2 regions of the Methylorubrum sp. SL192 genome follow, and region 1 is predicted to be linked to the other one. Evidence: predicted binding sites of a transcription regulator. Region 1 holds the regulator's gene; the other holds the start of a gene.
What was found. Region 1 encodes PhoB, which activates phosphate uptake and scavenging genes when phosphate is short. Its sites were predicted from a motif close to TGTCATNNANCTGTCAT; they were not measured.
Positions count from the first base shown of each region.

Region 1 (14,659 bases):
GGTCGGCATAATCCACGAGCGTCAGCCCGCGCTCGATCAGCGTCTCTTCGAGGATGTCGCGGTGCTTACGCACCATCTGCCCGATCGCCAGCGGCGTCAGGCGCGGGCTCGAGCGACGCAGCGCATCCACGCCGACATGGGCCGGCATGCCCTCGTTCTCGGCGATCCGTGCGAGCGCCAAACCCAGGTCGCGCGCTTTCGTCTCCGCGGCCGATTTCGGCTTGAAAGCCATGTGATGCCTCTTCTCTCGATACTTTCGTCAGGCGGCCTGCAGCGTCTCGGCGAAGTCTTCCGGCACCTCGCCGAACCGGCCGAGAATCGTCGCGCTTTCCAACTCCCCCGTTTCGTCGTCAGCCACGATCTGGATCGCGGCGGTGCCCGGCAGCCGTGTGGCCATCGCCTCGGCCCGCTTCAGTGCACCGTTCACCGTCGGTGATACCTGCTGGTCGCCGGGGCACAGACGTTTGCGCTTCAGAATGAAGGTCTGCACGAGGTAGGTCGTCCGCATCGTCACCGTCGGTTCTCCCGCACCAGGGCCGAGCCGGCCGCCATTCACGCGTCGGGCAGGCCGACGCGGTCACGGAAGCCCGAGCCGGAAATCGGCCGCCCGCTTGTTCTATTTTCGTTCTAGCACGAAAGATGGCGCTGCGTGAGCTTGTTTTGCAGCGCCGACACGCTTGGCGGGCGGCTGTTTGCAGCGTTCGCGATCAGCCACCACCGATGCCGGAGATCACTTTGCCGGTGCCGTTGCAGTCCGGACAAGTCTTGGCTTCGATCTGGCCGCTTCCGCTACAGCGGGGACACAGGTTCTCACCCGTTCCGGGTGTACCGGGCGGTGCTTCATCGCCGGGTTTCGCGGGCTCCGATTGCGTCATAATTACGCTCCCTCGTCTGAGGTCAGGGAGAACCCGCGCCGTTTTAGCCATGTTCCCGGCGCCGACGTTTACGACGAGTGGCCCGCATCGACGTCACGCAGGATGGCGGGTACCTCGTCGATGATCTCGCGTGCCAGGAAGCCGACTGGTCCGACGCGCTCAGCGAGCCGCCGCCCGGCTTGCCCGTGCAGATAGACCCCCCATGCCGCCGCTGTCGTCGCCTCCGTGCCGCGTGCGAGCAGCCCCGCGACGATGCCCGCCAAGACATCACCGGAGCCGGAGGTCGCCAGCCCGACACCGCCGCCGCTGTAGAGCCACGGCTCACCGGAGGGGGGCACGATCCAGCTCTGCGCGCCCTTCATGATCACGACGCATCCGAGCTTTTCGGCAGCCCTTTGAGCTGCCGCCAGAGGATTGGCTTCGACCTCGCTTCTGTCGATGTCCAGGAGCCGAGCCATCTCGCCGGCATGCGGCGTGATCACCGCGCGGCTACCGCAGGACCGGACCGCGCCGGCCTGCGCGCCGAGCCCGGCTATGACGCCGGCATCGAGCACGAGTGCCGAGGAGGCTCCAGCCGGAAGAAGCGAGTGGACCAGTGCGTCGGCCGTAGCTCCGGCGCTCAGCCCCGGGCCGATCAGGATCGCGTTGCAGCGCTCCGCCAAGGCCGGCAGGCGTGCCGCGGCCGAGGCCGGGTCGATCCCACCCTCCTCCGTCTCGACGAAGCCGATGACCCGCGCCTCGGGCACCGCGAGAGCCATCGCCGACGCGGCGCTCTCCACGGTCGCGATTCGGAGGCGACCGGCTCCGGCCCGGAGCGTGGCGACGCCTGCCAGAAAGGCGGCGCCCGGAACTTCGGCGGATCCACCGACCACGAGGACCGTGCCGCGCTCCTCCTTGCTGCCCTCCTCGGGGATCGGCAGGGGCAACTCCCGAAGGCGATCGAGTGTGAGGTGGTTTACCTTCATCGAGCGGCTGCGTGTGCGTCCGGATCGGTCCAACGTCGCGGCGCCATCCTTCGCAGGTCCGAGGATGGTGCCGGACGGTAAAGCGTCGGACGGCGCGTCCGTATCCCTTCAGCGTACGAGCAACTCGATTCGATTTAGCCGCTTCGAACGTGTCACTAGCTCCAATTGGCGATTGGATACAAAATCGCGGCCTCGGGTTCCCCGATGGACAGATCATCGGGAACCGCCATGAAAAACCTTCTCATTCTCGCAAGCGCGGCCGGCCTCATGGCTGCGAGTCTCGTCCCTCTGACTGCGACATCGGCCGATGCCCGCTCCCGTCACAAGAGCCGTGGGATCGTCACGAGCGACGGCAGCGTGACCGGCGGACGCGGCCGGGGCCAAACGATCTCCCGCGGCGCCACGGGAGCCAGCACCATCAGCCGCAATTCCGCGGCGGGCGGCAATGCCAATCAGCCCGAGCGTGCGGTCCCGCAGGGGAGCGGTGGTGGCGGAAGCGGTGGCGCCGGCGCGCAGTGACGCCCACTCGGCGTCGGTGAACGGCGCGGGCGGCGATCACGACGACAATCGATGCGAAGAAAGTGTGTGATCGATGGCACTCCGTTCCGAGACCCCGCCCCCTCCGGCCGACCATGTGCCGGACGCACCCGCTCCGTCGGAGCGTCCGACCAGCGCGCAGCTGAAGGCCGAAATCGATTCCGGCCGCACCGGCGATAAGATCCCCGCTCACGATCCCGGCTTGTCGCCCCTCGGGACCGATGACGAAGCGGCCGGGACGCCCGCGGATGCGTCCCGCGTCGCGCTGGCACGCCAAGAGGAGACCCGGCCGCGCCGCCAGAGGGCCAGCCGAATGCAGACCGGGCACGGCGCCAACCGCTGGGTCATGCCGGCCTATTACGGGGCCATCGTGGTGGCGGCCCTGGCGGTCGGGCTCGTCGTGTGGCTGTTGCGCTGACCTAACGGATCGCTGCGATCGGGCGATCCCAGCCATTGCCCCGGCGGCGTGATCCGGTCGGCCCGCTTCGGACGCCCTGCCGACGTGTGTCGATGCACGATTGTTCCAACTTTACGCGATGGTGCAACGGCATCTTATCGGGCGCCTGCCACGCTTCGGTGCTCACGCGGGGACATCGATGTCCAATCATGCAGGATTTCCGGTCGACGCCCCTCCGACGCCCGGTGAACCTGGGTTGATCGCGGTCGATGAGCACACCTCGATTGGGTGCTGGGTCCACGACATCTCCGCGCAGGACGTCGAGATCGTCGTTCCCGACGCCTCCCTCGTCCCGGACGTGTTCCTGCTGACATCGTCGGCCCAGGAGTCCATCAAGGTGTGCCGCACCCTGTGGCGAACCGACGAGATGATCGGCGCACGGCATCTTTAGGGTGTCGTCCAGACAATGGTCGCCGGCCTTCGACACAGCGGTACAGCGGTACGATAATGGCGGCTTCGAGCATTGCTTCGGAAAGCGCATCGATGCGTGTGCAACGAACCGCGCAGGCCGTTGCCGGGTTGATCGAGCCGGAGGTTCCTCATGGCCGAGACCAAACAGACGGACAAAGTCGAAGCCCCGGATCGACCGCGCCTGACGCCTCAGGGCCATAGCAGCGGCACAGCTTCCGGGGAGGACAGCACCGACCCCCAAGGCGGCGCGAAGCAGGGTCAAAGCGACAAGGCGGAAGGCGAGCGGCGCGAGCCGTAAGCGCTGAAGCGCTGGTCGCCTGAAACGCGATGATGCGCGTGTTGCCTTGAGGTCAACGCGTGACGGGCCGGCTTCTCAGGAGAAGACCGACCCGCCTGTCGCCTGCGTACCGCATTGGGGGGCTGGCAGCCCAACGACAGTGATTCAAACGGACCCAGTGCAGCGGATCATCCCGAACCGTAACGACCGGGAAAACTTCGGTAAGGCCGCCAAATCATTGTCACAGCGGTCTTTTTTCCGCGAAATCGCTGCGGCACGGGAGAATTTTATCCCATCATGTGCGCTAGCGCACGAAATTTGCTCTCCATGACGGGGGTTGCGGAAGAAGGCGTTTCCCCGAAACGGCACGGAGGCGCTCGGATATTCCGGCTTTATATCGATGCGTTCGACCGGAGCGTGGACAACTTTTGTCCCGCCACGGTTCACGTCCGGCACCTCGAATTATTGCCGACGAAGTTCCGGCCGCGTCGTCAACGGTAAGTTCTTATTAACCATCTCGATGCAATCCTCGTGACCATCGCTCCCCCTTGCCGGTTGCGACACAGTTCCTTCAGATTCGGCCTGGTCGATTCATGGTACATCTCGCGACGGACTGCCCCAGCGGATTGATCGTCGAAGCCGCCATGCCCGCTCTAAATGGCGAGAGTCGCGATCGGATCGGACAGGGCCTGCGTGACGCCTATGTCGAGCGCTGCGACGCGCAGCCGATCACCGACGCGCAAGTCGAATTGCTGCTGCAACTCCGGCAGAAAGAGCGCGATCGCCGCCGCAGCGCCTGAGGATCGGGTCTCCCCGTCTCAAGAGGCCATGGCTTGACGATTACTGCCAGCGCCGGGCCTTCGGCTGCTGGCGCCGGACCTCGGCGGCCCGGATCATGGTCAGTACCCGATCGAGATCCTTGAGCAAAGACGACTCGGTCGCGCGTGCCGAGGCGATCTCCTGGTCATCGCTGCCGAAGCGCTGACGCTGCTGCTGCAGCGTCAGCTCGTCCTCAAGCGCCGCCCGCTCCGCGTGGAGCGCGAGGTAGGCCGCGTCCTGAGGATCGGCCGGATCGAGGAGGGGCTCTTCCTCGCGGGGTAAATGTGGCTCCGTCACGATGACGGTCTCCTCGGACGTTTCAAGCGCAGACCCGGTCCCACTCAGGATCTCAAGAGCGAGATCTCGTGAAGATCACTGCCGTGGAACGACTGAGCGTGCCTCACGAAACTTCCGGGCGCTGACCATCGTTGCATCGGCCGCGATGCTGCGGCGGACATATTGTCAGAGAAACTGACCCGCGCACCTGTTCCGGTAACGCTCCCGGGGGACGAGTGGTCCCGTCGCGGTCCCATCCTCCGTGAAATTTCGTCTTCCCCCAGGGCTTTCCGGGAGCTTTCCAGGGGCTGTCATGTCACCGTCATGTCGCCGTCATAGAGGCGGCGCGTCGGTGCACTAGATGGCAGCAGCGTCGCAGCGAGACCGGTTTCAAATCAGGACCGGCCCCGACAATGCGCCCGACACCCTACGGAGATGCTCGTGAAACCCTTCACTTACGCTCTGGCCGTCGGCCTCGCGGCCGCCCAGCTCGCGACCTCAGCCCTGGCCGCCGACATCACCGGCGCCGGTGCCACCTTCCCCTTCCCCGTCTATTCGAAATGGGCCGAAGCCTACCGCAAGGATACCGGCACGGGCCTGAACTACCAGTCGATCGGCTCGGGCGGTGGCATCAAGCAGATCCAGGCCAAGACCGTTGATTTCGGTGCCACCGACGCGCCGCTGAAGCCCGCCCAGCTCGAGAAGGACGGCCTCGTCCAGTTCCCGACCGTCATGGGGGGCGTCGTCCCGGTGATCAACGTCCCGGGCATCGAGGCCGGCAAGGTCAAGCTGACCGGTGAACTCCTGGCCGACATCTATGCCGGCAAGATCCTGAAGTGGTCCGATCCGAAGATCGTCAAGCTCAACGACGGCGTGAAGCTGCCCGACGCGAACATCACCCCGGTCTACCGCTCGGACGCCTCCGGCACGACCAACATCTTCACCACCTACCTCTCCTCGATCTCCGAGCCGTGGAAGAAGGAATTCGGTGCCGCCACCACGGTGAGCTGGCCGGTCGGCCAGGGCGGCAAGGGCAACGAGGGTGTGACCGCCACCGTGAAGCAGGTTCCGAACTCGATCGGCTACGTCGAGTCGGCCTATGCCAAGCAGAACAAGCTCGCCTACACGCTGATCCAGAACAAGGCCGGCAAGTATCCGCAGCCCGATGACAAGGCGTTCCAGGCCGCCGCCGCCAGCGCCGACTGGAAGTCGACTCCGGGCTTCGGCATCACGCTGACCAACCAGGCCGGCGAGGAAGCGTGGCCGATCACCGCCGCCACCTTCATCCTGGTCCACAAGGAGGCCGCGGACGCCGCCAAGGCCGGCGACGTGCTGAAGTTCTTCGACTGGGCCTACAAGAACGGCGACAAGCTCGCGACCGAACTCGACTACGTGCCGCTGCCGGACAACGTCGTCGGGCTGATCCACGAGGAGTGGAAGGGCATCAAGGGCAAGGACGGCAAACCCGTCTTCGGCATGTAAGCAACCGTCTCAGGCCCTCTCCCGCACCCGGGAGAGGGTCTTTCTCCGAGTGTCCGGCTCGCCTCACGGGCCACGGCGCGCTAAACGCCCTCCATTCGAAGAGCCCTTCCGCGGATGACCGCCTTGACCCAGTCCATCGCCCTGGCCAGCGAGAGCGGCGTGCCCCGCACCGCCCCGAGCAAGACCGCCGACCGCCTGTTCAAGGGCGGGGCCTACGGCTCGGCTCTGCTCGTGCTGCTGGTGCTCGCGGGCATCCTCGGATCGATCATCTACGGGGCGCTGCCCGCGTTCAGGGAGTTCGGCTTCGGCTTCCTCACTTCCAGCGCCTGGAACATCGGCACCGAGCAGTTCGGCGCGCTGCCCGCCGTGATCGGCACTGTCGCCGCCGCCCTGCTGGCGCTCGTCATCGGCGTGCCGGTTTCGCTCGGCATCGCGATCTACCTGACGCAGCTCTGCCCCGGCTGGGCGCGCAAGCCCGTCGCCATGACCATCGAGCTGCTCGCATCGGTGCCGAGCATCATCTACGGCATGTGGGGCCTGTTCGTGTTCGCGCCGCTGTTCGCCCGCTTCGTGCAGGTGCCGGTCTCGAACCTCGTCGAGGGGCTCCCGATCGTCGGCACGATCCTCTACGCGCGCATCCCCTCCGGCGTCGGCGTGCTCACCGCCGGCATCATCCTCGCGATCATGATCGTGCCGTTCGTCGCCTCGATCACCCGCGACATGCTCGACCAGATCCCGACCGTGCTGCGCGAGAGCGCCTACGGCATCGGCTGCACCACCTGGGAGGTCGTGCGCCACGTCCTCGTGCCGCAGGCCTCGGTCTCGATCATCGGCGCGATCATGCTCGGCCTCGGCCGCGCGCTCGGCGAGACCATGGCGGTCACCTTCGTGATCGGCAACGCCAACCGCCTCTCCGCCTCGATCTTCGATCCGGGTTCGACCATCGCCTCGCGCATCGCCAACGAGTTCAACGAGGCCGACGGGCTCCAGCTCTCCTCGCTGATGGCGCTCGGCTGCCTGCTCTTCATTATCACCTTCGTCGTGCTGATCATCGCGCGCCTGCTGGTGCGGCGCACCAAGGTCGCCTGAACCGAAACGTCCGCAACGCCGCCAGCCTCGGAAAACGACGCGCCATGGATGCCAGCACTCCCCTCGCAACGGCCGAACGCCCCCGGAGGGCGAGCCGTGTGCGCTCCGGCCGCCGGATCGCCGACCGCGTCCTGATCCTGGCGAGCACCTTCGCCACGCTGCTCGGCATCGTCGTGCTCGGCTCGATCCTGCTGATGCTGATCGTCGAGGGCGTGAAGGGCTTCACCCCCGCCCTGCTCACGGAGCCGACGCCGGGGCCGGGCTCCGTGGGCGGCGGCATCGCCAACGCCATCCTCGGCAGCCTCGTGATGACGTTCATCGGCATCGTCATCGCCACGCCGATCGGGCTGATGGCCGGCACCTTCCTCGCGGAATACGGCCGCACCTCGAAGATCGCGGACATCATCCGCTTCCTCAACGACGTGCTGCTCTCCGCCCCCTCGATCCTGATCGGCCTGTTCGTCTACACGCTGATGGTGCGGCCGATGGGGACCTATTCCGGCTGGGCCGGCGCGGTGGCGCTGGCCATCATCGCCACCCCCGTGATCGTGCGCACCACCGAGGACATGCTGCGCCTCGTCCCGAGCCAGATGCGCGAGGCCGGCGCCGCGCTCGGCGCGCCCCGCTCCCTCGTCATCCGCGCGATCACCTGGCGGGCGGCGAGTGCGGGTGTCGTCACCGGCATCATTCTGGCGCTCGCCCGCATCGCCGGCGAGACCGCGCCGCTGCTGTTCACGGCGCTCAACAACAACAGCTGGTTCAACGCGAACCTTCTCGGCGGCGTGCCCAACCTGCCGGTGATGATCTACCAGTTCGCGCTGTCGCCCTATCCGAACTGGCAGAGCCTGGCCTGGGCGGGCGCCCTTCTCATCACCGTCACCATCCTGGCCCTGTCGGTGGTGGCCCGCCTTGTGATCAAGGACCAGCGGGCGCGCTGAGGCCGCCCCCCGGACAGACCTCCTACCTGCGAGACAATCCGATGAGCGCCTCCCCCGCGATCCGCAGCCAGTTCGAAGGTCGAAGCCCGGCCGACGTCAAGGCTCCGGTGCGCATCGCCTGCAAGGATCTCAACTTCTACTATGGCAGCTTCCATGGCCTGAAGGACATCAACCTCGATTTCCGCGACAGGCAGGTGACCGCGCTGATCGGGCCTTCGGGCTGCGGAAAGTCGACGCTGCTGCGCACCTTCAACCGCATCTACAGCCTCTATCCGGAGCAGCGCGCGGAAGGTGAGATCCTGCTCGACGGGCAGAACGTTCTGGACCCGAAGATCGACCTGAACGAACTGCGCTCGCGCGTCGGCATGGTGTTCCAGAAGCCGACCCCCTTCCCGATGTCGATCTACGACAACGTCGCCTTCGGCCTGCGCCTCTACGAGAAGCTTCCGAAAGCCGAGCTCGACGTGCGCGTGGAGGAATCCCTGCGCAAGGCGGCGTTGTGGGACGAGGTGAAGGACAAGCTCAAGCAGTCCGGCACCGGCCTCTCCGGCGGCCAGCAGCAGCGCCTGTGCATCGCCCGTACCGTGGCACAGCGCCCCGAGGTCATCCTGTTCGACGAGCCGACCTCGGCCCTCGACCCGATCTCCACCGGCCGCATCGAGGAGCTGATCGAGCAGTTGCGGACCGAGTTCACGATCGTCATCGTGACCCACAACATGCAGCAGGCCGCGCGCATCTCGCAGTTCACGGCGTTCATGTATCTCGGCGAGCTGATCGAGTTCGACGCGACCACAAAGATCTTCATGAACCCGGCCAAGCGGCAGACCCAGGACTACATCACCGGCCGCTTCGGCTGAGATCGGCCGCGACTGCACGACAGTCGCAGCCCCCTTGCGCCCTCGTTGAGACGCGCCCTCTTCCGCCGGACCCGTGTCCATCGCAGCTTGAGAGCGCCCTCGTCCGACCGCCTGATCGGGAAATTCGCGACATGGCCGACCATATCGTCTCCTCCTACGACACCGACCTCGAGAACCTGCGCCGCTCCATCGCCGAGATGGGCGGCGTGGCCGAGAAGATGATGACGGATGCCACCGACGCGCTGGTGCGCCGGGATACCACCCTCGCTCAGGCGGTAATCGTCGCCGACAAGCGCCTCGACCTGCTGCAGCGGGAGATCGAGGAGCGTTCGGTTCTCCTCATCGCCCGCCGTCAGCCGCTGGCCATCGATCTGCGCGAGACGATCTCCGGCATCCGCGTCTCGGGCGACCTGGAACGGATCGGCGATCTCGCCAAGAACATCGCCAAGCGCGTCGTCGCGATCAGCGATCAGGCCCAGCCGCAGAAGATCGTGCTCGGCGTCCAGCACATGAGCGACCTCGTGCAGGAACAGCTCAAGGACGTGCTCGATGCCTATGCGAGCCGCGACGTGACCGCCGCCCGCGAGGTCTGGGAGCGGGACAGCGCCATCGACGCGCTCTACAATTCACTATTCCGGGAACTCCTGACCTACATGATGGAGGATCCGCGCAACATCTCGTTCTGTACGCACCTGCTGTTCTGCGCCAAGAACGTCGAGCGGATCGGCGATCACACCACCAACGTCGCCGAAACCATCGAATACCTCGTCACCGGCGAGACGCCGACGGCCGAGCGGCCGAAGAACGACGCTTCGAACTACGCGACGATTACGCCGAGCACCTAAGGTTTCGGGGCAGGCGCGGCGATCAAGAGACGCCCCCGGCTCCTCTCTTGAGGGCCGGGCGTGACGGATGGAAAGACGGGCGATGACGAGTGCGCACATCCTGATCGTCGAGGACGAGGAATCGCTGACGACCCTGCTGCGCTACAATCTGGAAGCGGAGGGTTTCCAAGTCGATGTCGCGGTTCGCGGCGACGAGGCCGACCTTCGCCTGCACGAGACCACGCCCGACCTCGTACTCCTCGACTGGATGGTGCCGGGCCTCTCGGGGATCGAGCTGTGCCGGCGCATCCGTGCCCGCCGTGAGACCGAACGCCTGCCGGTCATCATGCTGACCGCCCGGGGCGAAGAGACCGACCGTGTGCGCGGCCTCTCGACCGGCGCCGACGACTACGTCGTCAAGCCGTTCTCCGTGCCGGAGTTGCTCGCTCGCGTCCGAGCGCTCCTGCGCCGCGCCAAGCCCACCCACGTTTCCGACATGCTCGTCGCCGGCGATATCGAGCTCGACCGCGTCAGCCATCGCATCCGCCGGCAGGGCCGCGAGATCCATCTCGGGCCGACCGAGTTCAAGCTGCTCGAATACCTGATGCAGAGCCCTGGCCGGGTCTTCTCCCGGGAGCAGCTGCTCGACGGTGTGTGGGGCCACGACGTCTACATCGACGAGCGCACGGTCGATGTTCATGTCGGCCGCCTGCGCAAGGCGATCAACCGCCCGCGCCAGAGCGACCCGATCCGCACCGTGCGCGGCTCCGGCTACTCGTTCGACGAGATGTTCGCCGGAGCGGAGTGATACGGTCTCCGCCTGATCGAAGGGGGAACTGTCTCGCTCAGCCCGCGCGGCGCTTGAGCCAAGTCCAAATCCGCCATCCGAACGGATCGACCGGATTTGGCCCGAGGGGCGGTCCTGCGAGTCGGGCAAAGCCCGTCCCTGCTCGGTGCACGCGGGCATCCGCCCGTCGTCTCGGGCGTGCCCGGCCGTCCTCTCCCAGAGTCGTTAGCGGAAACCGGCGACGCGGCGGTCGCGCTTGCGCTCGGCGGCCGGCTGATAGGCGATCTGCGCGTGCTGGGTGCAGTACGGAAGGCCCGTGATCGCGCGGCCGCCGCAGAAGCGGAAGTCCGGCGAGGTCGGGTCGCCCATCGGCCAGCGGCACATCGATTCGCGCAGATCCATGATGGTGACCCGCTCGGAAACCGCGAGGGCCACCGGCTCCGGGGCAGGCTTCTGCGGCAGCGGGAAGTCCGGTGCGGGTCTGTGCGCGACGATCGCGGGCGGCTCCGGCAGCGTCGGCTCCTCGACGACCACGACCTCCATCTCGACCTCGGCGGCCAAGCCCTCCCGGCGACGTCCCTGCGACGCCGCACCCATCGACTTGACGCGGCCGGAGAGCCCGAGGCGATGCACCTTGCCGATGACGGCATTGCGCGAGACGCCACCGATCTGCAGGGCGATCTGGCTGGCGCTCAGGCCGTCGTCCCACAGGCGACGAAGCAGCTCGACGCGCTCATCCGTCCAGCTCGGGACCGCTTCCGTCATTGTCCCCTCCACGTCGAAACATCCTTGAACGCGAGACCGGCCGGCAGCGCGGCGCTGCTGGCGCGCATGGCGACAGCAGGCATGGCCAGGGCCCGCGATCCGGCCCTGCACATGTCGGTTAACAGACGCCAAAGATGCCGTTGGCGACGCTGTGGAGACTACAGGACAGCTCGGCCGCGGAGCAAGGGTCCGCGCGTCTCACGGTCCGGTTTCCCCCGGCAATCGGACCCGTCGGACGGTGAGACGGGTCGGTTTCCGTGGTGGAGCAAGCGAATCCTCCGCCATCCGTTAACGCGTTGCGTAAACTTGATCTTTTCCGAGCATGCGGACCGGGCGAGGGCCGGCTGGCCGGAGTGCCGGGCGGTTGCGCCTATCGCCGAGATGTCCGTGGTCGCGTCGGAAGCGCGATCGAAAAAGATTGTCCGGGCGGACGGGATGACTATGTGACGGACGTCGTCCGCCGGCCTGCCGCCTGTGGACAACCCACTTCAAGCGGACTTTGGGAGATCGCATGCGACTGCGCCTCGCGCCGGCCCTTTTCCTCCTTGCCGCGATGCCGGGAAGCGCGATGGCCGCGGGGCCGGCCGCACCGGTTCCGAACGACGCCGCGATCCGGCTGGCCAACCACCGCGCGGTCTACGACCTGTCGCTGGCGCGCTCCGAAGGGACGCGTGCGGTCGAGGGCGTGCGCGGGCGCATCGTCATCGATTTCTCGGGCGACGCCTGCCGCGGCTACACCATGCAGACGCGTCAGGTGACGATGCTCAATTCCGGCGAGTCCGGCGACCGCACCTCGGATCTGCGCAGCACCACCTTCGAGAACGGCGACGGCAAGAGCTTCCGCTTCCGCACCACGACCGTTCTCAACAACGCGCCCTCCCCGGCCGTCGATGGGACGGCCGAGGCAGCCGACGCGCTCAAGGTGAAGCTCAAGGAGCCCAAGCGCGACCAGTTCCAGGCCGAGGGCGCGGTCCTGTTTCCGATCCACCACATGATCCGCCTGATCGAGGCGGCCAAGGCGGGTGAGACGACGGTCTCGGCCAAGGTGTTCGACGGCTCGGATGACGGGCGCAAGGTCTACGACACGCTGGCCATCATCGGCCGCCCGAACGCGGCGCCCGCCGCCGACACCGAGCGCGACAAGCCGCTGCGCGAGGGCGACCACGGCGGCATGCGCCGGTGGCCGGTGACGCTGAGCTACTTCACCGCCGGAGCGGGTGAGCGCACGCCGATTTACACCCTCACCTTCGACCTCTACGAGGACGGCGTCAGCGGGCGGCTGCACCTCGATTACGGGGATTTCGCCATCGACGGGAATCTGACGCGGCTCGACCTCGCCAAAGCCGACCCGAAGGCCGATCCCACCTGCAAGAAGTAGTCGCCGCGCGTCAGGTCCGCCGCCGCTCCGGCTCGCCGGTGAAGACGAGCCCACGCTGAATCGCGGCGCTTCCGAACTTTTCCCGCAGCCGGTCGAGCGCCGCCTCGCGGCGGGCGACGCGCTCGATACCCTGATCGGCGAGATCGCCGCGGTCGGCATGGATCGCGCCGCAGAGATCGCCGCCGCCGATGCCGATCAGCCGGAAGGCCGTGCCGTCGCAGGCCGCCCGCAGCATGGGCTCGCCCTCGCGGAAGAGGCGGTCGGCGAGCTGGGTGGGTTTCAGGCCGCCGCGGGTGCGGGTCCGCAGCCGAAAGCGGGCATCCTTCAGCTTCAGCGTGACGCTGCCAGCGGCGAGTTCCGCCCGCTTGAGCCGTGCCGACACCTTTTCGCAGAGCTGCCAAAGGATCGGCCGCAGATCCTCGAACCGGGTGAGATCGGTCGAGAAGGTCGTCTCGGACGAGACGCTCTTGGTCTCCCGCGTCGGGCGCACCGGCCGCCGGTCCCGGCCGGCGGCGAGATCGATGAGACGCAGCGCATCCCGCCCGAGGGATGCCTGGAGGCGCGTCGGATCGGCCCGCGGGATGTCGCCGACGCGGTGGATGTTGAGGGAAGCGAGGCGGTTTCGTGCACTTTCGCCGATGCCGGGCAGGATGCCGACCGGCTTGTCGGCGAGGAAGGTCGCGGCATCCTCGCCCGCGATGATCGAGAAGCCGCGCGGCTTGTCGAGGTCCGAGGCGATCTTGGCCAGGAACTTGTTGTCGGACAGTCCCACCGACACGGTAATGCCGACCTCCGCCTCGACCCGTGCGGCGAAGCGGGCGAGCGTGAGCGCCGGGCTCGTCCCGTGCAGGCGCTCGGTGCCGGAGAGGTCGAGGAACGCCTCGTCGATGGAGACCGGCTCAACCAAAGGCGTCAGCGCCAGCATCATCGCCCGCACCTCGCGCCCGACGCGGGCGTATTTCTCCATATCCGGCCGCAGTACTGTGGCGTCGGGGCAGCGCTTCAACGCTTCGAACATCGGCATCGCCGAGCGCACCCCGGAGATCCGGGCGAGATAGCACGCGGTGGAGACGACGCCGCGCTTGCCCCCGCCGATGATGAGCGGCTTGTCGCGCAAGGACGGGTCGTCGCGCTTCTCGATCGCCGCGTAGAAGGCGTCGCAATCGACGTGGGCGATGCTCAAGGCGTCGCGGGCCGGGTGCGTGAGCAGGCGCGGCGAGCCGCATCCGCGGCAGCGCAGGGCGCCCTCAGCTTGCATCGTCAGGCAATCGCGGCAGAAGGGTCTCACGTCGAAAACCTCGCCCGGCCTTTGCCGGGCTGATGCGGGCGAGACAGGTTGTACGAATGTCCGGAGCCGCCGACCAGGGTTCTCCCGCGCGCCATCCCACGCCGAATGCCGATGCAACGCCCCTGCGCATCCTCGTCCTCGGCGGGACCACCGAGGCCAGCGCGCTCGTCGCCCTTCTGGTGCGGGAGCCGGATGTCGCGGTGACGCTGTCGCTGGCCGGCCGCACCGCCGCGCCGCGGCCCGAGCCGGTGCCGACCCGCATCGGCGGGTTCGGCGGTGCGCAGGGGCTGGCGCGGTGGCTTTCGGAGAACAGCATCGAGGCGGTGATCGATGCGACCCACCCGTTCGCCGCGCGGATTTCGGCCAATGCGGCCGAAGCGTGCAAGGCTGTCGCGGTGCCGCTCCTCGCGGTGCGCCGCCCGGCCTGGGAGCGCGAGCCCGGCGACGACTGGATCGCGGCGGCGAACGTGCCGGCCTGTCTCGACGCGCTCGGGGCCGCACCGAGAACGGTGTTCCTCACCATCGGCCGGCAGGAACTGGCCGCCTTCGTCCACGCGCCGCAGCACGCTTACGTCGTGCGCACGATCGAGCCGGTCGGCGATGCGTTACCGGTGCCGAACCTCGTCACCGTCAG
Region 1 covers NZ_JAPPQV010000003.1:4,186,459-4,201,117, forward strand. The annotation lists gene OVA30_RS20170 (hypothetical protein) at 1-232, opposite strand, end outside; gene OVA30_RS20175 (hypothetical protein) at 260-514, opposite strand; gene OVA30_RS20180 (NAD(P)H-hydrate dehydratase) at 944-1,840, opposite strand; gene OVA30_RS20185 (hypothetical protein) at 2,069-2,359, shown strand; gene OVA30_RS20190 (hypothetical protein) at 2,433-2,795, shown strand; gene OVA30_RS20195 (hypothetical protein) at 3,031-3,225, shown strand; gene OVA30_RS20200 (hypothetical protein) at 3,376-3,543, shown strand; gene OVA30_RS20205 (hypothetical protein) at 4,116-4,322, shown strand; gene OVA30_RS20210 (hypothetical protein) at 4,363-4,638, opposite strand; gene pstS (phosphate ABC transporter substrate-binding protein PstS) at 5,059-6,099, shown strand; gene pstC (phosphate ABC transporter permease subunit PstC) at 6,214-7,188, shown strand; gene pstA (phosphate ABC transporter permease PstA) at 7,233-8,126, shown strand; gene pstB (phosphate ABC transporter ATP-binding protein PstB) at 8,168-8,983, shown strand; gene phoU (phosphate signaling complex protein PhoU) at 9,115-9,828, shown strand; gene phoB (phosphate regulon transcriptional regulator PhoB) at 9,911-10,615, shown strand; gene OVA30_RS20245 (GcrA family cell cycle regulator) at 10,820-11,359, opposite strand; gene OVA30_RS20250 (cell envelope integrity EipB family protein) at 11,871-12,737, shown strand; gene OVA30_RS20255 (DNA polymerase IV) at 12,748-14,025, opposite strand; gene OVA30_RS20260 (cobalt-precorrin-6A reductase) at 14,082-14,659, shown strand, end outside.

Region 2 (14,659 bases), 3.2 Mb from region 1:
CCGTGCCCGGGGCGGCCGGCTGGTCGCCGCCGGCGGTGTTCTTGGCCGAGCTGGTCTGGTCCGAGCCCGGCTTGTTGCCGACGCCCTGACCGGCGCCGACATTGTTCATCGCGCCGACGGTGCCGGGCGAAGCCGGCTGCTGGCCACCCGCGAGGTTCTTCGAACCCGCATCGGCGCCGCTGCCGGTGCTGCTGTTGGCAGCAGCGGAATCTCCGGGGGCCTTGGCGTTGGTGCTGCCCGTGTTGCACGGAGCGGCGAGCGCAGAGCCGGCGATGAAGGCGAAAGCGGTGGCGGTAGCGATGGTCTTCGTGAGCGTCACGATGGCGTCCCTCCGAAATTATCCGACCGACACTGCCGGCCGGTCTGCCCGGAGAAAGCAATTGAGGAAATTTAAGTTCCCGATTCGCCCCGGATCGAAGAAACTTTTTAGAACTGCATTCCCATCCGTTTGCCCATGCATCGGCCCCTGCATTTGACGCAAAATCGGGCAACCCCCTGGTCGGCAATACCCTATTCGGCTCCCCGGCGGATCGGCCCGACTAAAGCGGCGCGAGAAAGCCGGCCAGCCGCATCAGGCCCTCCGGCCAGGGCCCGTGCCCGCTCGCGACGTTGATGTGGCCGGCCTCGCCCGCATCCACCAGCGCTGAGCCCCAGGCATAGGCGTAGTCCTCCGCCCGCTCGTAGGTGCAGTGCGGGTCGGTGCGGCTCGCCACCAGCAGCGACGGGAAGGGCAGCGGATCGCGCGGTACCGGCGCGAAGGCGCGCACGCTCTCGGGCAGGTCGGCCCCCGCCTCGATGTCGGGGAAGGCCACCAGCAGGGCCCCGCGCACGACGCCTTCGGGGAAGCGCGGCGCGGCCTCCACCGCCGCGACCACGCCGAGGCTGTGGGCGATGAGGATCACGGGCCGGGTCGCCGCCGCCACCGCCTCCGCGACGCGGGCACGCCACGCCTCCGGGTCGGGCCGGTGCCAGTCATCCTGCGCGACGATGCGCGCGGTCTTGAGCCGGGCCGCCCAGCGCGCCTGCCAGTGCTCCTCCTCGGAGCCGGCATAGCCCGGCAGGATCAGGATGTCGCAATCGGCAGTCTTCATCGTCAGTGTTCTCGGACGGGCGGCGTCCTCACGCAACGGGCGGCGGGCCACACGGGCTCCGCCGGGAGCGTCACGCGAGCCAGTCGGGCAGGCGGTCGAGGCGGATCAGGTCGTCGTAGCTCGGGCGCGGGCGCACCACGGCCGAGCGGTCGCCGGTCACGAGCACTTCGGGCACGAGGCGGCGGCTGTTGTAGGTGCAGGCCTGGACCGCACCGTAGGCGCCCGCGCTCATCACCGCGATGAGGTCGCCCGGCGCCACCATCGGCATCTCGCGCCCAAGCGCGAGATAGTCGCCGCTCTCGCAGACCGGGCCGACCACGTCCGCCGTCAGCCGGGGCGTGTCGGGCGCGGGCTCGCGCACCGGGCGCAGAGCGTGGAAGGCCTCGTAGAGCGTCGGGCGGATCAGATCGTTCATCGCTCCGTCGACGATGACGAAGGTCTTCTCGTCCGTCGGCTTCACGTAGATCACGCGGGTGACGAGGATGCCGGCATTGCCGGCGATCATCCGCCCGATCTCGAAGACGGGGCGCAGGCCGAGCGGCTTGAAATGCGGGCGCAGGATCGCGGCCAGAGCCGCCGGATCGGGCGGGGGCGCGTTGTCGTCGCGATAGGGGATGCCGAGGCCGCCGCCGAAATCGACGTGGTGCAGCCGGTGCCCGTCGGCGAGCAGATCGCGGGCCAGCTCGCAGAGCAGGCGCGCGGCATTATCGAACGGGGTCAGGTCGGTGATCTGGCTGCCGATATGCGCGTCGACGCCGACGATCTCCAGGCCGGGCAGCCGGGCGGCCCCGGCATAGACCGTGCGGGCGCGGGAGATCGGGATGCCGAACTTGTTGTCGGACTTGCCGGTCGAGATCTTGGCATGCGTCAGCGCATCGACATCCGGGTTCACGCGGATCGAGACCGGCGCCTTGCGCCCGCGCGCGACGGCGACCTCGGATAGGGCGGCGAGTTCCGGCTCGCTCTCAACGTTGAAGCAGAGGATGTTCGCGTCGAGCGCCGCAGCCATTTCCTCGCGGGTCTTACCGACGCCGGAGAACACGATGCGCTCGCCCGGCACGCCCGCAGCGAGCGCCCGGCGCAATTCGCCCTCGGAGACGATGTCCATGCCCGCACCCTGGTGCGCGAGGGTGGCGAGCACCGCCTGGTTCGAGTTCGCCTTCATGGCAAAGCACACCAGCGCATCGTCGCCCGCGAAGGCCTCGGCGAAGACGCGGTAGTGCCGTTCCAGAGTCGCGGTGCTGTAGCAGTAGAACGGTGTGCCGACCTCCTCGGCCAGCGCGGTCAGATCGACGTCCTCGGCATGGAGGCGCCCGTCCCGGTAGTGGAAATGGTGCATGTCAGGAGAATCCGCCGCCGCGCCCGCCGGATGAGGGATCGGCGCATCCGAATGCCCCCACGCGCGGTGCGCTGTCTACGTGTCTCTCGCAAAACTCCCGCTTCACCGGCATGCCCGGAGGTGAGGACCGATAGCGGAGGTTTTGTGAGGCCTTCCCCTCGAACCGGAGACCGGCCTCGGTACGGGCGCGCTCCGGCGGCCCGCTACAGAAGCGGATCGAGGATGAACGGCTCTTTCGGGATCCGGTAGCCGCGCTTGGATCCGCGGGAGGTCGTGACCGGAACGCCGTCGCCGCCCGCGGGGATCGCCGCGGCGCTCAGTTCGTCGCCCGCCTGCACGGCTTCCGGATCGGGGGCCGCGCCGCGATCACCCACGGAGACCGTGCTGCCCGGCAGGCTCCGCGCCGAGGCGGGAACGCCGGGCCGCGTCCCCGGAGCGGTCTCGGAGAGGGCCGCACCCGGCGGCTCCAGGCTGCCGCGCCGGCCACAGGCCGTGCAGGCCAGGGTGAGGCCGAGCGCGATCAGGATCGAGAGGCGGGCGGAAGGGGCGGGCATCGGTGTTTCCGGCGGTCTTTCCCGGCTGGGCGGTGCGAGCTTAGCCGTTGGAGCCTCGCCCCGAAAGGTGGGCCGCGGCGTCTCGGGCGGGACGAGGCGCGCGCGACATGGATGCGCGGCGCGCCCGCTTCCGCCGGGCCCCCGCGCGGTCGTCAGCTCTTCTTGTTGCCGCGCTGCGAATCCTTCGGCGGCGCGTAGGCGTCGATCGCCCGGCGGCAGTTTTCGGAGAGCTTGGCCCAGTTGGTCTTGAAGCACTGATCGGTGGCCGGATCGTCCGGGTCGAGGTTGCCGCAATAGCTGAGGTAATCGCCGGTGCAGTACTTCTTGAGCGTCTCGTTGCCGCGCTTCGACTGCTGCGCCTGTGCCGGAGCAGCCAACACGGCGACCGCACCCGTGAGGGCGAGAACCAAGGGCGTCAGCTTCAAAGCCATGATGTTCGCTCGATCGCGGTTCGTGGGAAGAGATTCGTGAGAGGAGATCCGGGCGCGATGATGCCCCCGCTTGTTCGAAACAAGGCGGGTCCGGGGCAAACGCAAGATGGTTCGGTGCTTACGGGCTCGTACGGGACGGGGCAAGAGATGCTGGCAGAGTAGGCCCTCGGCCGACGCCGCTCGGTGCGTTTCAGCTCTCAGCGAGCGCGGGAGACGCGGCCGGAAAGGCTCCGGCCTGGGGCAAGCGATCCTGGGGCAGACGGTCGTGCCGCGCCAAGGCGTCGGCGACCTCGCTGATGCGGCGGCGCAGCTCGGCGGTGTCGTCGCTCCCGCGTGCGGCCAGCGCCGCCTGAGCTGCCTTCAATTCCGCGCGCAGCGCCTCGATCTCGGCCGCCGTGGAGACAGGCCCGACGGTCTCGCCCTCGGCGCCCGATGGTGCGGTCGCGGCCTGCATCCGGCGCGTCGCCTTGAGATCGTCGAGGATCGCGCGGTGGGCCTCTTCCAGGGCATGCAGGGTGGCGAGCCCCGTCTCACCCTCGGCCCGCGCCGAGGCAAGGTCGCGGTCGAGCCCGGCGATGCGTTCGAGGGCGCGTGCCACCTCGGCCTCGCTGCGGATCCGGGCGGCGACCGCAGCCTCGGTCTCCATGGTGCGGGTCCCGATGGCGGCCATGTCGGCGTGGCGCCGGGCGGCGATCGCCTCGGCCTTCCGCTCCAGCCGCCGCTGCACGACGGCGAACTCCGCGCGCAGATGGTCGCGCTCGGCCACGACCTCGGACACGCTCACCGGCAGGGTCGCCTCGATCCGCCGTCGGGCGAGACGGCTCGCGCGGGCGCTCACGGTCGGCAGGATCGTCAGGGCGCACAGGCTCGCCAGGAGGAAGCCGAGCCCGAAGATCATCACGGTCTCGATCACGAAGGGGCCCTCACGCCGCCTCGGCCGGGCAGGTCCGGCCGCTGCGTCTTTTGCCCGTCTTGCCCGCGCGGAGGCAAGCGCCGTGTCTTCCCTCCGGCCTTAAGCGTCGGCGATCGCACCCGCGGGCGCTTGTCGCAGAGGGCCCCCAGCCCGCCCTCTCCGGGCGATTGCGCGGCGTCAGGCGGTGGCCGGAATCGTTCGTGAAACGGTCAGAACGGGTTCCAGGTCGGGCGGCCGGTGAATTTCAGGTAGCCGATATTGATGCCGAGCCGGGCGCCGACGCCGGAGCGGATCGGCACCACGATGATGCCGCCGTCGGTCACCGCCGTCATGCCGAAGCCGCCGATGAAGTAGGCCGAGCCGTCGACACCGCCGAAGCGGCGGTAGAGGTCGCGCACGGCGGGCAGGTTGTAGACGAGCATCATGGTGCGCGCGCCGTCGCCGCCGACATCGAAGCCGAGCGTCGGCCCCTGCCAGTAGATCCGGCGCTGCCCGGCATTGCGGGTATAGAGCGTGCCCTCGCCGAAGCGCAGGCCGCCGACGATGGCGCCGGACGCCTCCTGTCCGAGGATGTAGCCGTTGGGCTCGCCCCAGCGCCGGGTCGCCTCCTCGACGGTCAGCGCGAGGCCGCGGGACACGCTGCCGAAGAAGCGGTGCCCGTTCTCGACCACCTCGGCGGCGCGGAACGAGTCCGGGCGCACGCCGTCGTCCTGATAGGCCAGAGCGGGGGCGGCCCCGGCCAGGAGGCCGCCGGACAGCCCGGCCGAGAGGCCGAGCAGGGCGGCGCGGCGGGTCGTGCCCCCCGTTCGGATGGGATCGTGCGGCATGTCGGTCTCCCTACCGGCTCCCTTGCCCGCCCCTATGCCCGCCCGGGCTGGCCCGGCGCGCAGGCGCTTCCCTCGGTGGAAGCGGCATCGGATCGAGGCACGCAGGGAGCGCGCAGTCTCGAGATCGATCAAGTCAAGTTTGGGTTAACGGGCGGTTAAGCGGGCGGGTCATGCGGATGATAGGAGAAGCCCGATCCGGTCCCACGGCTCGCGCCAAAGGGGACAGGGGATCGTCGCGAGGGCTTCCGAGAATCCGACTCGGCTAACCGTCGGCTTCCGAGTTTCCCTGGACGGCCGTGGCTGCGGGGGAGAGGGGGACTCGACGGCACCGGCGAGGATCCCACCGGCAACCCGTCACGCATCCGGGATGCCCCGCGCGGCCTCGAACCGTCCCGTGAAGCTGAGCCTGTGGTGCGGGCTGCGGCCTTGCGCTGTGAGGCCGGCGAGGTGGGCGGCGGTGCCGTAGCCGGCATTGCGCTCCCAGGCATAGGCCGGGTGGCGCGGGGCGAGCCGACGCATGATCTCATCGCGAAACGTCTTGGCGACAATGGAGGCGGCGGCGATCTGCGGCACGAGGCGGTCGCCGCCGATCACCGCGCGGCAGCCCTGCGTCAGGCCGGGAATCGGATCGCGCCCGTCCACCAGCACGGTCGCGTCGAGCCCGAGGCCCAGGACCGCCCGGCGCATGGCGTCGAGGGTCGCGCCGCGCACGTTCACCCGGTCCACCAGCGCCCGCGAGCCCGCCGCGAGCGAAACCCGCGCATGCGCCCGGATCAGCGGGGTCAGCGCCTCGCGCGCGGCACGGTCGAGGCGCTTGCTGTCGTCGAGCCGGGCCAGGATCTCCGGCGGGAAGGCGACGGGGTCGAACCACACGGCCGCCACCATCACCGGACCGCACAGGGCACCGCGCCCGACCTCGTCGCAGCCGATCACCGCCGGATAGGTGGCGGCAAGCGCAGGATCGAACGGGCGCGGGGCTTTGACGGATTTTGCTCGAGGGGCCATGGCGCGGACCCTGGCATCCCCGCGCTCCCCCGTCATCCCGGGGCGGGTCAAAACCCCGCGGACAAGGGGGCGACCCGACCATGAGTCCGGCGATATCCGATCGATCCCGCCGGATTACCGGCCTCGCTCAGCCGGGGCGCGGCAGCGGGGCGCTGCTCGGATGGCGGGCGGAGCGCTGAACCGATCCGAGCGCGTGGGCGGTTGCGATGTTGTCGTAGAACTGGCGCGCGCTCTCGGCCCAGGTGTAGCGCATCGCCTCCGCCCGGCAGCGCTCCCGCGGGATCGTGAGCGCGGCGAGTGCCGCCGCGCGCAGATCCGCATCGAGGGCGCCCGCGCCGGTGCCGCCGATCACATCGAGGGGGCCGGTCACGGGATAGGCCGCCACTGGCAGGCCCGAGGCGAGCGCTTCGAGCAGCACGATGCCGAAGGTGTCGGTCAGGCTCGGGAACACGAAGGCGTCGGCACGCGCATAGACCCGCGCCAGCGCCTCGCCGGTCAGCGCGCCGAGGAAGTGCGCGTCCGGCGCCAGCGCCTGGAGCCGCGCCCGGTCCGGCCCGTCGCCGACCACGACCTTGGAGCCCGGCAGATCGAGGCTGAGAAAGGCGGCAAGGTTCTTCTCGACCGCGAGCCGGCCGACCGAGAGGAAGATCGGCCGCGGCAGATCGGGAAACGGATTCGCCCCGTCGTCGCTGTCACGGGGGCGGAAGAGGTCGGTGTCGACGCCGCGCGTCCAACGCATCAGGTGGGTGAAGCCGCGCCCCGCCAGCTCCCGTTCCAGGGAGGGCGTGCTGACCATGGTGCCGCTCGCTGCGGCGTGGAAGCGGCGCAGCCACGCATAGCTCCAGGCCTCCGGCACCGGCGCGCGGGCGGCGAGATATTCGGGAAAGCGGGTGTGGTAGCTCGTGGTGAAGGCCTGCCCCCGCGACAGGCAGGCGGCGCGCACTGCGTGGCCGATCGGCCCTTCCGTGGCGATGTGCACATGGGTCGGCGCGAGTCGCTCCCAGCGCGACAGCACCCGGCCGCGGGTGACCAGCGAGAGCCGGATCTCGCGGTAGCCCGGCATCGGCAGGGAGGGGAAGTCGGCCGGCGTCAGCATCAGCGGCTCGACGCCGAGGCCGGCGGCAGCCTCGGCCATGCGCTCGACGGAGCGCACCACACCGTTGACCTGCGGGTGCCACGCATCGGTGGCGAGCAGCAGCCTCATGCGGGCCTCGTCTGTCCGTGAGGGGCGGGGCTCTAGGCGACGGCGCGGCGGATCTCGGGCTCGAAGGTCTCGGCCCCGCGGCGCTCGCGCAGCAGGGTCGGGTAGTGCAGCACCTCCATGCGGCCGTCGTAATGCTCGACGATGCCGGTGCAGGATTCCACCCAATCGCCGGTGTTGAGGTAGATCAGCCCCTCGACCTCGCGGTGGGCCGCATGGTGGATGTGGCCGCAGATCACCCCGTCCGCGCCCTGGCGCCGGGCTTCCGTGGCGAGGAAGGTCTCGAACTGCCCGATGAAGTTGACCGCGTTCTTCACCTTGAGCTTTGCCCAGGCCGAGAGCGACCAGTAGGCGAGGCCGAGGCGGCGGCGTATCCGGTTGACCACGGTGTTGACCGCGAGCGCCGTGGTGTAGGCCCAGTCGCCCAGATGCGCGAGCCACTTGGAGTGGCGCACCACCATGTCGAACTGGTCGCCGTGGATGACGAGGTAGCGCTTGCCGTCGGCCGCGACGTGGATCCGGCTGTCGGCGATCTCGATGCCGCCGAAGGTCATGCCGATATAGTCGCGCAGGAACTCGTCGTGGTTGCCGGGCACGTAGACGACATGCGCCCCTTTCCGCACCTTGCGCAGCAGCTTCTGCACCACGTCGTTATGCGCCTGCGGCCAGTACCAGCCCGAGCGGAGCTGCCAGCCGTCGACGATGTCGCCCACGAGGTAGATCGTGTCGGCATCGACGTCGCGCAGGAAGTCGAGCAACAGGGCCGCTTGGCAACCCTTGGTGCCGAGATGCAGATCGGACAGGAAGAGCGTCCGAACGCGGATGGTCGATTCCGGATCCTGTGACACTGGCGCCCTCGGCTCTTCACAACCGCACCGCGACGGGGAAGAGCCAAATCGCATTCCGATCTCAGTTTGATGACGGCGGGGTGCATCGTTCTGCCCCGCTTCGGCGCTGCGGGCGGTCTCCCCGGTTTCCGGCACCGCGCCCGCCCATGGCTCGCCGCAGACCCTGCCCGCGGCCGGTGCATACGAAAATCTTTTTGTTTTTCAGTTCAGTTTTTTCCGTTTTCCATTCCCCGGCGGGGGAGGCATAACGGCAGCCAAGGTCATCCGCCGCGCGTGCCCCGGCATGCGCAGCAGCACCCGGCAGAGGTGTGGGAATGGCCGCGATGGATGGGAGCGCTGGACACGCAGCAGGAGCGCGCTTGAATGCGGCGCCGGGCTGACGCATCGAGGGTTCGGTCCTTTGGAGGCGACCGGCGCGGCTGCACGCGCCGCGACGCGGGCGGCATGATGGCCGCTTCGCCGCTCCGGGACGGTCAACGATCCGACATCGCAGAGGTACGGTCCCGGTCGGCGGAAGGCCTGTTGCGCGCGGCTTTGCGCTGGGACCGGCGGTGGGACTGAACGACGTTTCGCGGCGGGCTTGCGCTCGCCATCAGGATCGGGCGGGATCGCGGCCGCGAAGGGCCGCTCTGCCCAGAACGACTTAATTGGAGGAAATTCTCATGGCGGCAACGAGACGTCCGGGACGCAACCACCTGTTCGTTCCCGGCCCGACCAACATCCCGGACCGGGTGATGCGCGCCATGATGGTGCAGTCCGAGGATCACCGCTCGGTCGATTTCCCGTCGCTGACGAAGCCGCTGTTCGAGGACACCAAGAAGGTGTTCGGCTCGACCGAAGGCACGATCTTCCTGTTCCCGGCCTCCGGCACGGGCATCTGGGAATCGGCGCTGTCCAACACGCTCGCCCGCGGCGACAAGGTGCTGGCCGCCCGCTTCGGCCAGTTCAGCCATCTCTGGATCGACATGGCCCAGCGCCTCGGCCTGGACGTCGTCGTCCAGGAGGAGGAGTGGGGCACCGGCGCCAAGCCCGAGAAGATCGAGGAGGCCCTGCGCGCCGACAAGAACCATGAGATCAAGGCCGTCATGGTGGTCCATAACGAGACCGCGACCGGCGTGACCTCCAACATCGGCGCCGTGCGCAAGGCGATCGACGCCGCCGGCCACCCGGCCCTGCTGTTCGTCGACGGCGTGTCCTCCATCGGCTCGCTGCCCTTCAAGGCCGACGAGTGGAAGGTCGACTGCGCCATCGCCGGCTCCCAGAAGGGCCTGATGCTGCCCGCCGGCCTCGGCGTGATCTGCGTCAGCCAGAAGGCGCTCAAGGCCGCCGAGGGCCAGTCCGGCCGCAACGACCGGCTCGCCCGCGTCTACTTCGACTGGGAAGACCAGAAGAAGCAGAACCCGACCGGCTACTTCCCCTACACCCCGCCGCTGCCGCTGCTCTACGGCCTGCGCGAGGCGCTCGCCTGCCTGTTCGAGGAAGGCCTGGAGAACGTCTACCACCGCCACGCCGTGCTCGGTGAGGCGACCCGTCAGGCCGTCGCAGCCTGGGGCCTGAAGACCTGCGCCAAGTCGCCGGAGTGGAACTCCGACACCGTCACCGCCATCCTGGCGCCCGAGGGTGTGGACGCGGCCAAGATCATCAAGCACGCCTATGTGCGCTACAACCTCGCGCTCGGCGCCGGCCTGTCCCAGGTCGCGGGCAAGGTGTTCCGCATCGGCCATGTCGGCGACCTGAACGAACTCTCGCTGCTCGGCGCCATCGCCGGTGCCGAGATGTCGCTCATCGACAACGGCGTGAAGGTGACCCCCGGTTCGGGTGTTGCCGCCGCTTCCAGCTACCTGCGCGAGAACCCGCTCGCCAAGGCCTGATCTTGGGGGCTCATTCTTTGGCCTGATTTTTGGGGGCGACGCCGGTTCCAACGGCGCCGCTTCCGCTACATGAGAAAGGCGCCCCGTAGAACGTCCGGCTTGCCGGCGTTCCGCGGGAGACGCTTCGAGACAGGTGAGGAAACGGGGCCGGCGTCGGTGCCTCATGAAACTCCCGGTCACCGACCGTTCTCGCTCCGGCGACGACGGGGCGGCAGGGGGTTTGTGAGCGACACGATTGCCCGCCGGTCGATCCGGAAGGGGTCCAGAATGACAAAGAAAGTCGTCTTCCTCGATCGCGAGTCGCTCGACGCGACCGTGCGCGAATTCAACTTCCCGCACGAGTACAAGGAATACGAGTCGACCTGGACGCCGGAGGAGATCGTCGAGCGCCTTCAGGGCGCCGAGATCGCGATGATCAACAAGGTGCCGATGCGCGCCGACACGCTGAAGCAGCTTCCCGATCTGAAGCTGATCGCGGTGGCTGCCACCGGCACGGACGTCGTCGACAAGGCTGCGGCCAAGGCGCAGGGCATCACGGTCGTCAACATCCGCAACTACGCCTTCAACACCGTGCCCGAGCACGTGGTCGGCCTGATGTTCGCCCTGCGCCGGGCGATCGTGCCTTACGCCAACTCGGTGCGCCGGGGCGATTGGAACAAGTCGAAGCAATTCTGCTACTTCGATTACCCGATCTACGACATCGCCGGCTCGACGCTCGGCATCATCGGCTACGGCGCGCTCGGCAAGTCGATCGCCAAGCGGGCCGAGGCCCTCGGCATGAAGGTGCTCGCCTTCGACGTGTTCCCGCAGGACGGGCTCGTGGATCTCGAGACGATCCTGACCCAGTCCGACGTCATCACGCTGCACGTGCCGCTGACCCCCGACACCAAGAACATGATCGGGGCCGAGCAGCTCAAGAAGATGAAGCGGTCCGCGATCCTCATCAACACCGCCCGCGGCGGGCTGGTGGACGAGGCGGCCCTGCTCCAGGCGCTCAAGGACGGCACCATCGGCGGCGCCGGCTTCGACGTCGTGGCCCAGGAGCCCCCGAAGGACGGCAACATCCTCTGCGACGCCGACCTGCCGAACCTAATCGTCACCCCGCACGTGGCCTGGGCGAGCAAGGAGGCGATGCAGATCCTCGCCGACCAGCTCGTGGACAACGTCGAGGCCTTCGTCGCGGGCAAGCCGCAGAACGTCGTCGAGGCGTAAGAAACGCACCGGCCTCGGAGTGGGGCCGCGTTACGAAAAGACTCTCGAGGGCGACCGGGACCGGAAGGCCCCGGACGCATCCTCCATGCAGACGCACCGCGTGATCCGTCACCGCGGTCCATGAACAACCGGCCAGAGGAATCATGTCCAAGAAGCTGCTCTTCCAGTTCGACACCGATGCCACGCCGAGCGTCTTCGACGTCGTCGTCGGCTACGACGGCGGTGCCGACCACATCACCGGCTACGGCAACGTCACGCCCGACAACGTCGGCGCCTATGTCGACGGCACGATCTACACCCGCGGCGGCAAGGAGAAGCAGTCGACGGCGATCTTCGTCGGCGGCGGCGACATGGCGGCCGGCGAGCGGGTGTTCGAGGCGGTGAAGAAGCGCTTCTTCGGCCCGTTCCGCGTGTCCTGCATGCTGGATTCGAACGGCTCCAACACGACCGCCGCGGCGGGCGTGGCGCTCGTCGTCAAGGCGGCGGGCGGCTCGGTCAAGGGCAAGAAGGCCGTCGTGCTCGCGGGCACCGGCCCGGTCGGCATGCGCTCGGCGGCGCTGCTCGCCGGCGAGGGCGCCGAGGTCGTGCTGTGCGGGCGCAAGCTCGACAAGGCGCAGGCCGCGGCCGATTCCGTGAACAAGCGCTTCAAGGTGAACGTCACCGCGGCCGAGACCGCGGACGACGCTTCGCGCGCCGAGGCCGTGAAGGGCGCCCATTTCGTCTTCACCGCCGGTGCGATCGGCCTTGAACTGCTGCCGCAGGCAGCCTGGCAGAACGAGAGTTCGATCGAGATCGTGGCCGACTACAACGCCCAGCCGCCGCTCGGCATCGGCGGGATCGATGCGACCGACAAAGGCAAGGAATACGGCGGAAAGCGCGCCTTCGGTGCGCTCGGCATCGGCGGCTTGAAGCTCAAGCTGCACCGCGCCTGCATCGCCAAGCTGTTCGAGTCGAGCGAAGGCGTCTTCGACGCCGAGGAGATCTACAAGCTGGCCAAGGAAATGGCCTGACGGCTCACGGCCCAAAGGGTCACAGCTCAATGGGCGGCGCCGGCCTTCGGCGCCGCCCCAGCGAATCAACAAGAACTGACAGGGGAGGGACCCATGGCCGGCAACGAGACGATCGAAACATTCCTCGACGGCCTGGCGAGCTCGGCCCCGACCCCCGGCGGCGGCGGTGCCGCCGCGATCTCCGGCGCCATGGGCGCGGCGCTGGTCTCGATGGTGTGCAACCTCACCATCGGCAAGAAGAAGTATGTCGAGGTCGAGGCCGACCTGAAGCAGGTGCTGGAGAAGTCGGAAGGCCTGCGCCGCACGCTCACCGGCATGATCGCCGACGACGTCGAGGCTTTCGACGCGGTGATGGGCGCCTACGGGCTGCCGAAGAACACCGACGAAGAGAAGGCCGCCCGCGCCGCCAAGATTCAAGAGGCGCTCAAGACCGCGACCGACGTGCCGCTCGCCTGCTGCCGCGTCTGCCGCGAGGTGATCGACCTGGCCGAGATCGTCGCCGAGAAGGGCAATCTCAACGTCATCTCGGATGCCGGCGTCGCCGTGCTCTCGGCCTATGCCGGCCTGCGCTCGGCGGCCCTCAACGTCTACGTCAACGCCAAGGGCCTCGACGACCGCGCCTTCGCCGAGGAGCGGCTCAAGGAGCTGGAAGGCCTGCTGGCCGAGGCGGGCGCGCTCAACGAGCGGATCTACGAGACCGTGAAGTCCAAGGTGAACTGAGACCTTCGCGCCGCCCGCCGTCGGCGCGAGCGGACGCGAAGCCATTCCCGAGCGCGACTGTTCCGGACGGGGCGAGCCTTGCATTGCTGCGGCTCCGCCTCGCAAAGGCGGGGAGCGGATGGCTGTCGTCCCACCCTCTCCCCCATCCTGAGGTGCCGCGAAGCGGCCTCGAAGGATCGTCCAGAGATCGCGCGGCCGGCTGGAGGATCCTTCGAGGCCTCCGCTCCGCTCCGGCACCTCAGGATGAGGAGGCGGATCGGACGAGCGTTGCTATGCTCCGTCCCCGCACCGGACGATTCGCAGTTGAGAAGCCCGCTCGAGCGCATTCCGACGAAGTGGTCACCGGTTCGTCGAACGAATGCGCGCCAAAACAAAGACCGAGAGGCGCCGGCCTGATGCAATCAGGTTGGATACGGCTCTAAGTCACTGACGGGCAAGCAAACTGAAGCACTACAAAAGAAAAAATTGAGAGCTGACCCGCTTCCCGAAAAGTAATTTTTCCGCGAAGGTCGGCCCAACAAAAACGACGGAAACGCGAAGGAGGTCTCGATGGACGTTCACGAGTACCAAGCCAAGGAGCTGCTCGCGAGCTTCGGGGTCGCCGTCCCGAAGGGCGCCGTGGCTTTCAGCCCGGATCAAGCGGTCTATGCGGCGACCGAGCTCGGCGGCTCGTTCTGGGCGGTGAAGGCCCAGATCCATGCCGGCGCCCGCGGCAAAGCGGGCGGGATCAAGCTCTGCCGCACCTATAACGAAGTGCGCGACGCCGCCCGCGACCTGCTGGGAAAGCGCCTCGTGACGCTCCAGACCGGCCCCGAGGGCAAGCCGGTGCAGCGCGTCTACGTCGAGACCGCCGACCCGTTCGAGCGCGAACTCTATCTCGGCTACGTCCTCGATCGGAAGGCCGAGCGCGTCCGTGTCATCGCCTCCCAGCGCGGCGGCATGGATATCGAAGAGATCGCCGCCAAGGAGCCCGAGGCGCTGATCCAGGTCGTGGTCGAGCCGGCCGTCGGCCTGCAGCAGTTCCAGGCCCGCGAGATCGCGTTCCAGCTCGGCCTCAACATCAAGCAGGTCTCGGCCGCGGTGAAGACCATCATGAACGCCTACCGGGCGTTCCGCGACTGCGACGGCACCATGCTGGAGATCAACCCGCTCGTCGTCACCAAGGACGACCGGGTTCTGGCGCTCGACGCGAAGATGTCCTTCGACGACAACGCCCTGTTCCGCCGCCGCAACATCGCGGACATGCACGACCCGTCGCAGGGCGATCCCCGCGAGGCCCAGGCTGCCGAGCACAATCTCAGCTATATCGGCCTTGAGGGCGAAATCGGCTGCATCGTCAACGGCGCGGGTCTGGCCATGGCGACCATGGACATGATCAAGCACGCGGGCGGCGAGCCGGCAAACTTCCTGGATGTGGGCGGCGGCGCCAGCCCGGATCGCGTCGCCACGGCCTTCCGCCTCGTCCTCTCGGACCGCAATGTGAAGGCGATCCTCGTCAACATCTTCGCCGGCATCAACCGCTGCGACTGGGTCGCGGAGGGCGTGGTCAAGGCCGCGCGCGAGGTGAAGATCGACGTGCCGCTGATCGTGCGGCTCGCCGGCACGAACGTCGATGAAGGCAAGAAGATCCTCGCCGA
Region 2 covers NZ_JAPPQV010000003.1:1,003,712-1,018,370, forward strand. The annotation lists gene OVA30_RS05430 (hypothetical protein) at 1-319, opposite strand, end outside; gene OVA30_RS05435 (RBBP9/YdeN family alpha/beta hydrolase) at 540-1,091, opposite strand; gene lysA (diaminopimelate decarboxylase) at 1,162-2,430, opposite strand; gene OVA30_RS05445 (hypothetical protein) at 2,634-2,984, opposite strand; gene OVA30_RS05450 (hypothetical protein) at 3,137-3,415, opposite strand; gene OVA30_RS05455 (hypothetical protein) at 3,606-4,313, opposite strand; gene OVA30_RS05460 (DUF1134 domain-containing protein) at 4,538-5,155, opposite strand; gene OVA30_RS05465 (ribonuclease HII) at 5,510-6,160, opposite strand; gene OVA30_RS05470 (glycosyltransferase family 4 protein) at 6,288-7,364, opposite strand; gene OVA30_RS05475 (UDP-2,3-diacylglucosamine diphosphatase) at 7,397-8,209, opposite strand; gene OVA30_RS05480 (aminotransferase class V-fold PLP-dependent enzyme) at 8,872-10,080, shown strand; gene OVA30_RS05485 (D-2-hydroxyacid dehydrogenase) at 10,348-11,292, shown strand; gene OVA30_RS05490 (NADP-dependent methylenetetrahydromethanopterin/methylenetetrahydrofolate dehydrogenase) at 11,436-12,302, shown strand; gene fchA (methenyltetrahydrofolate cyclohydrolase) at 12,396-13,022, shown strand; gene OVA30_RS05500 (malate--CoA ligase subunit beta) at 13,572-14,659, shown strand, end outside.
Region 2: the regulator PhoB is predicted to act here: its motif matches at 8,268-8,284, upstream of OVA30_RS05475 (UDP-2,3-diacylglucosamine diphosphatase).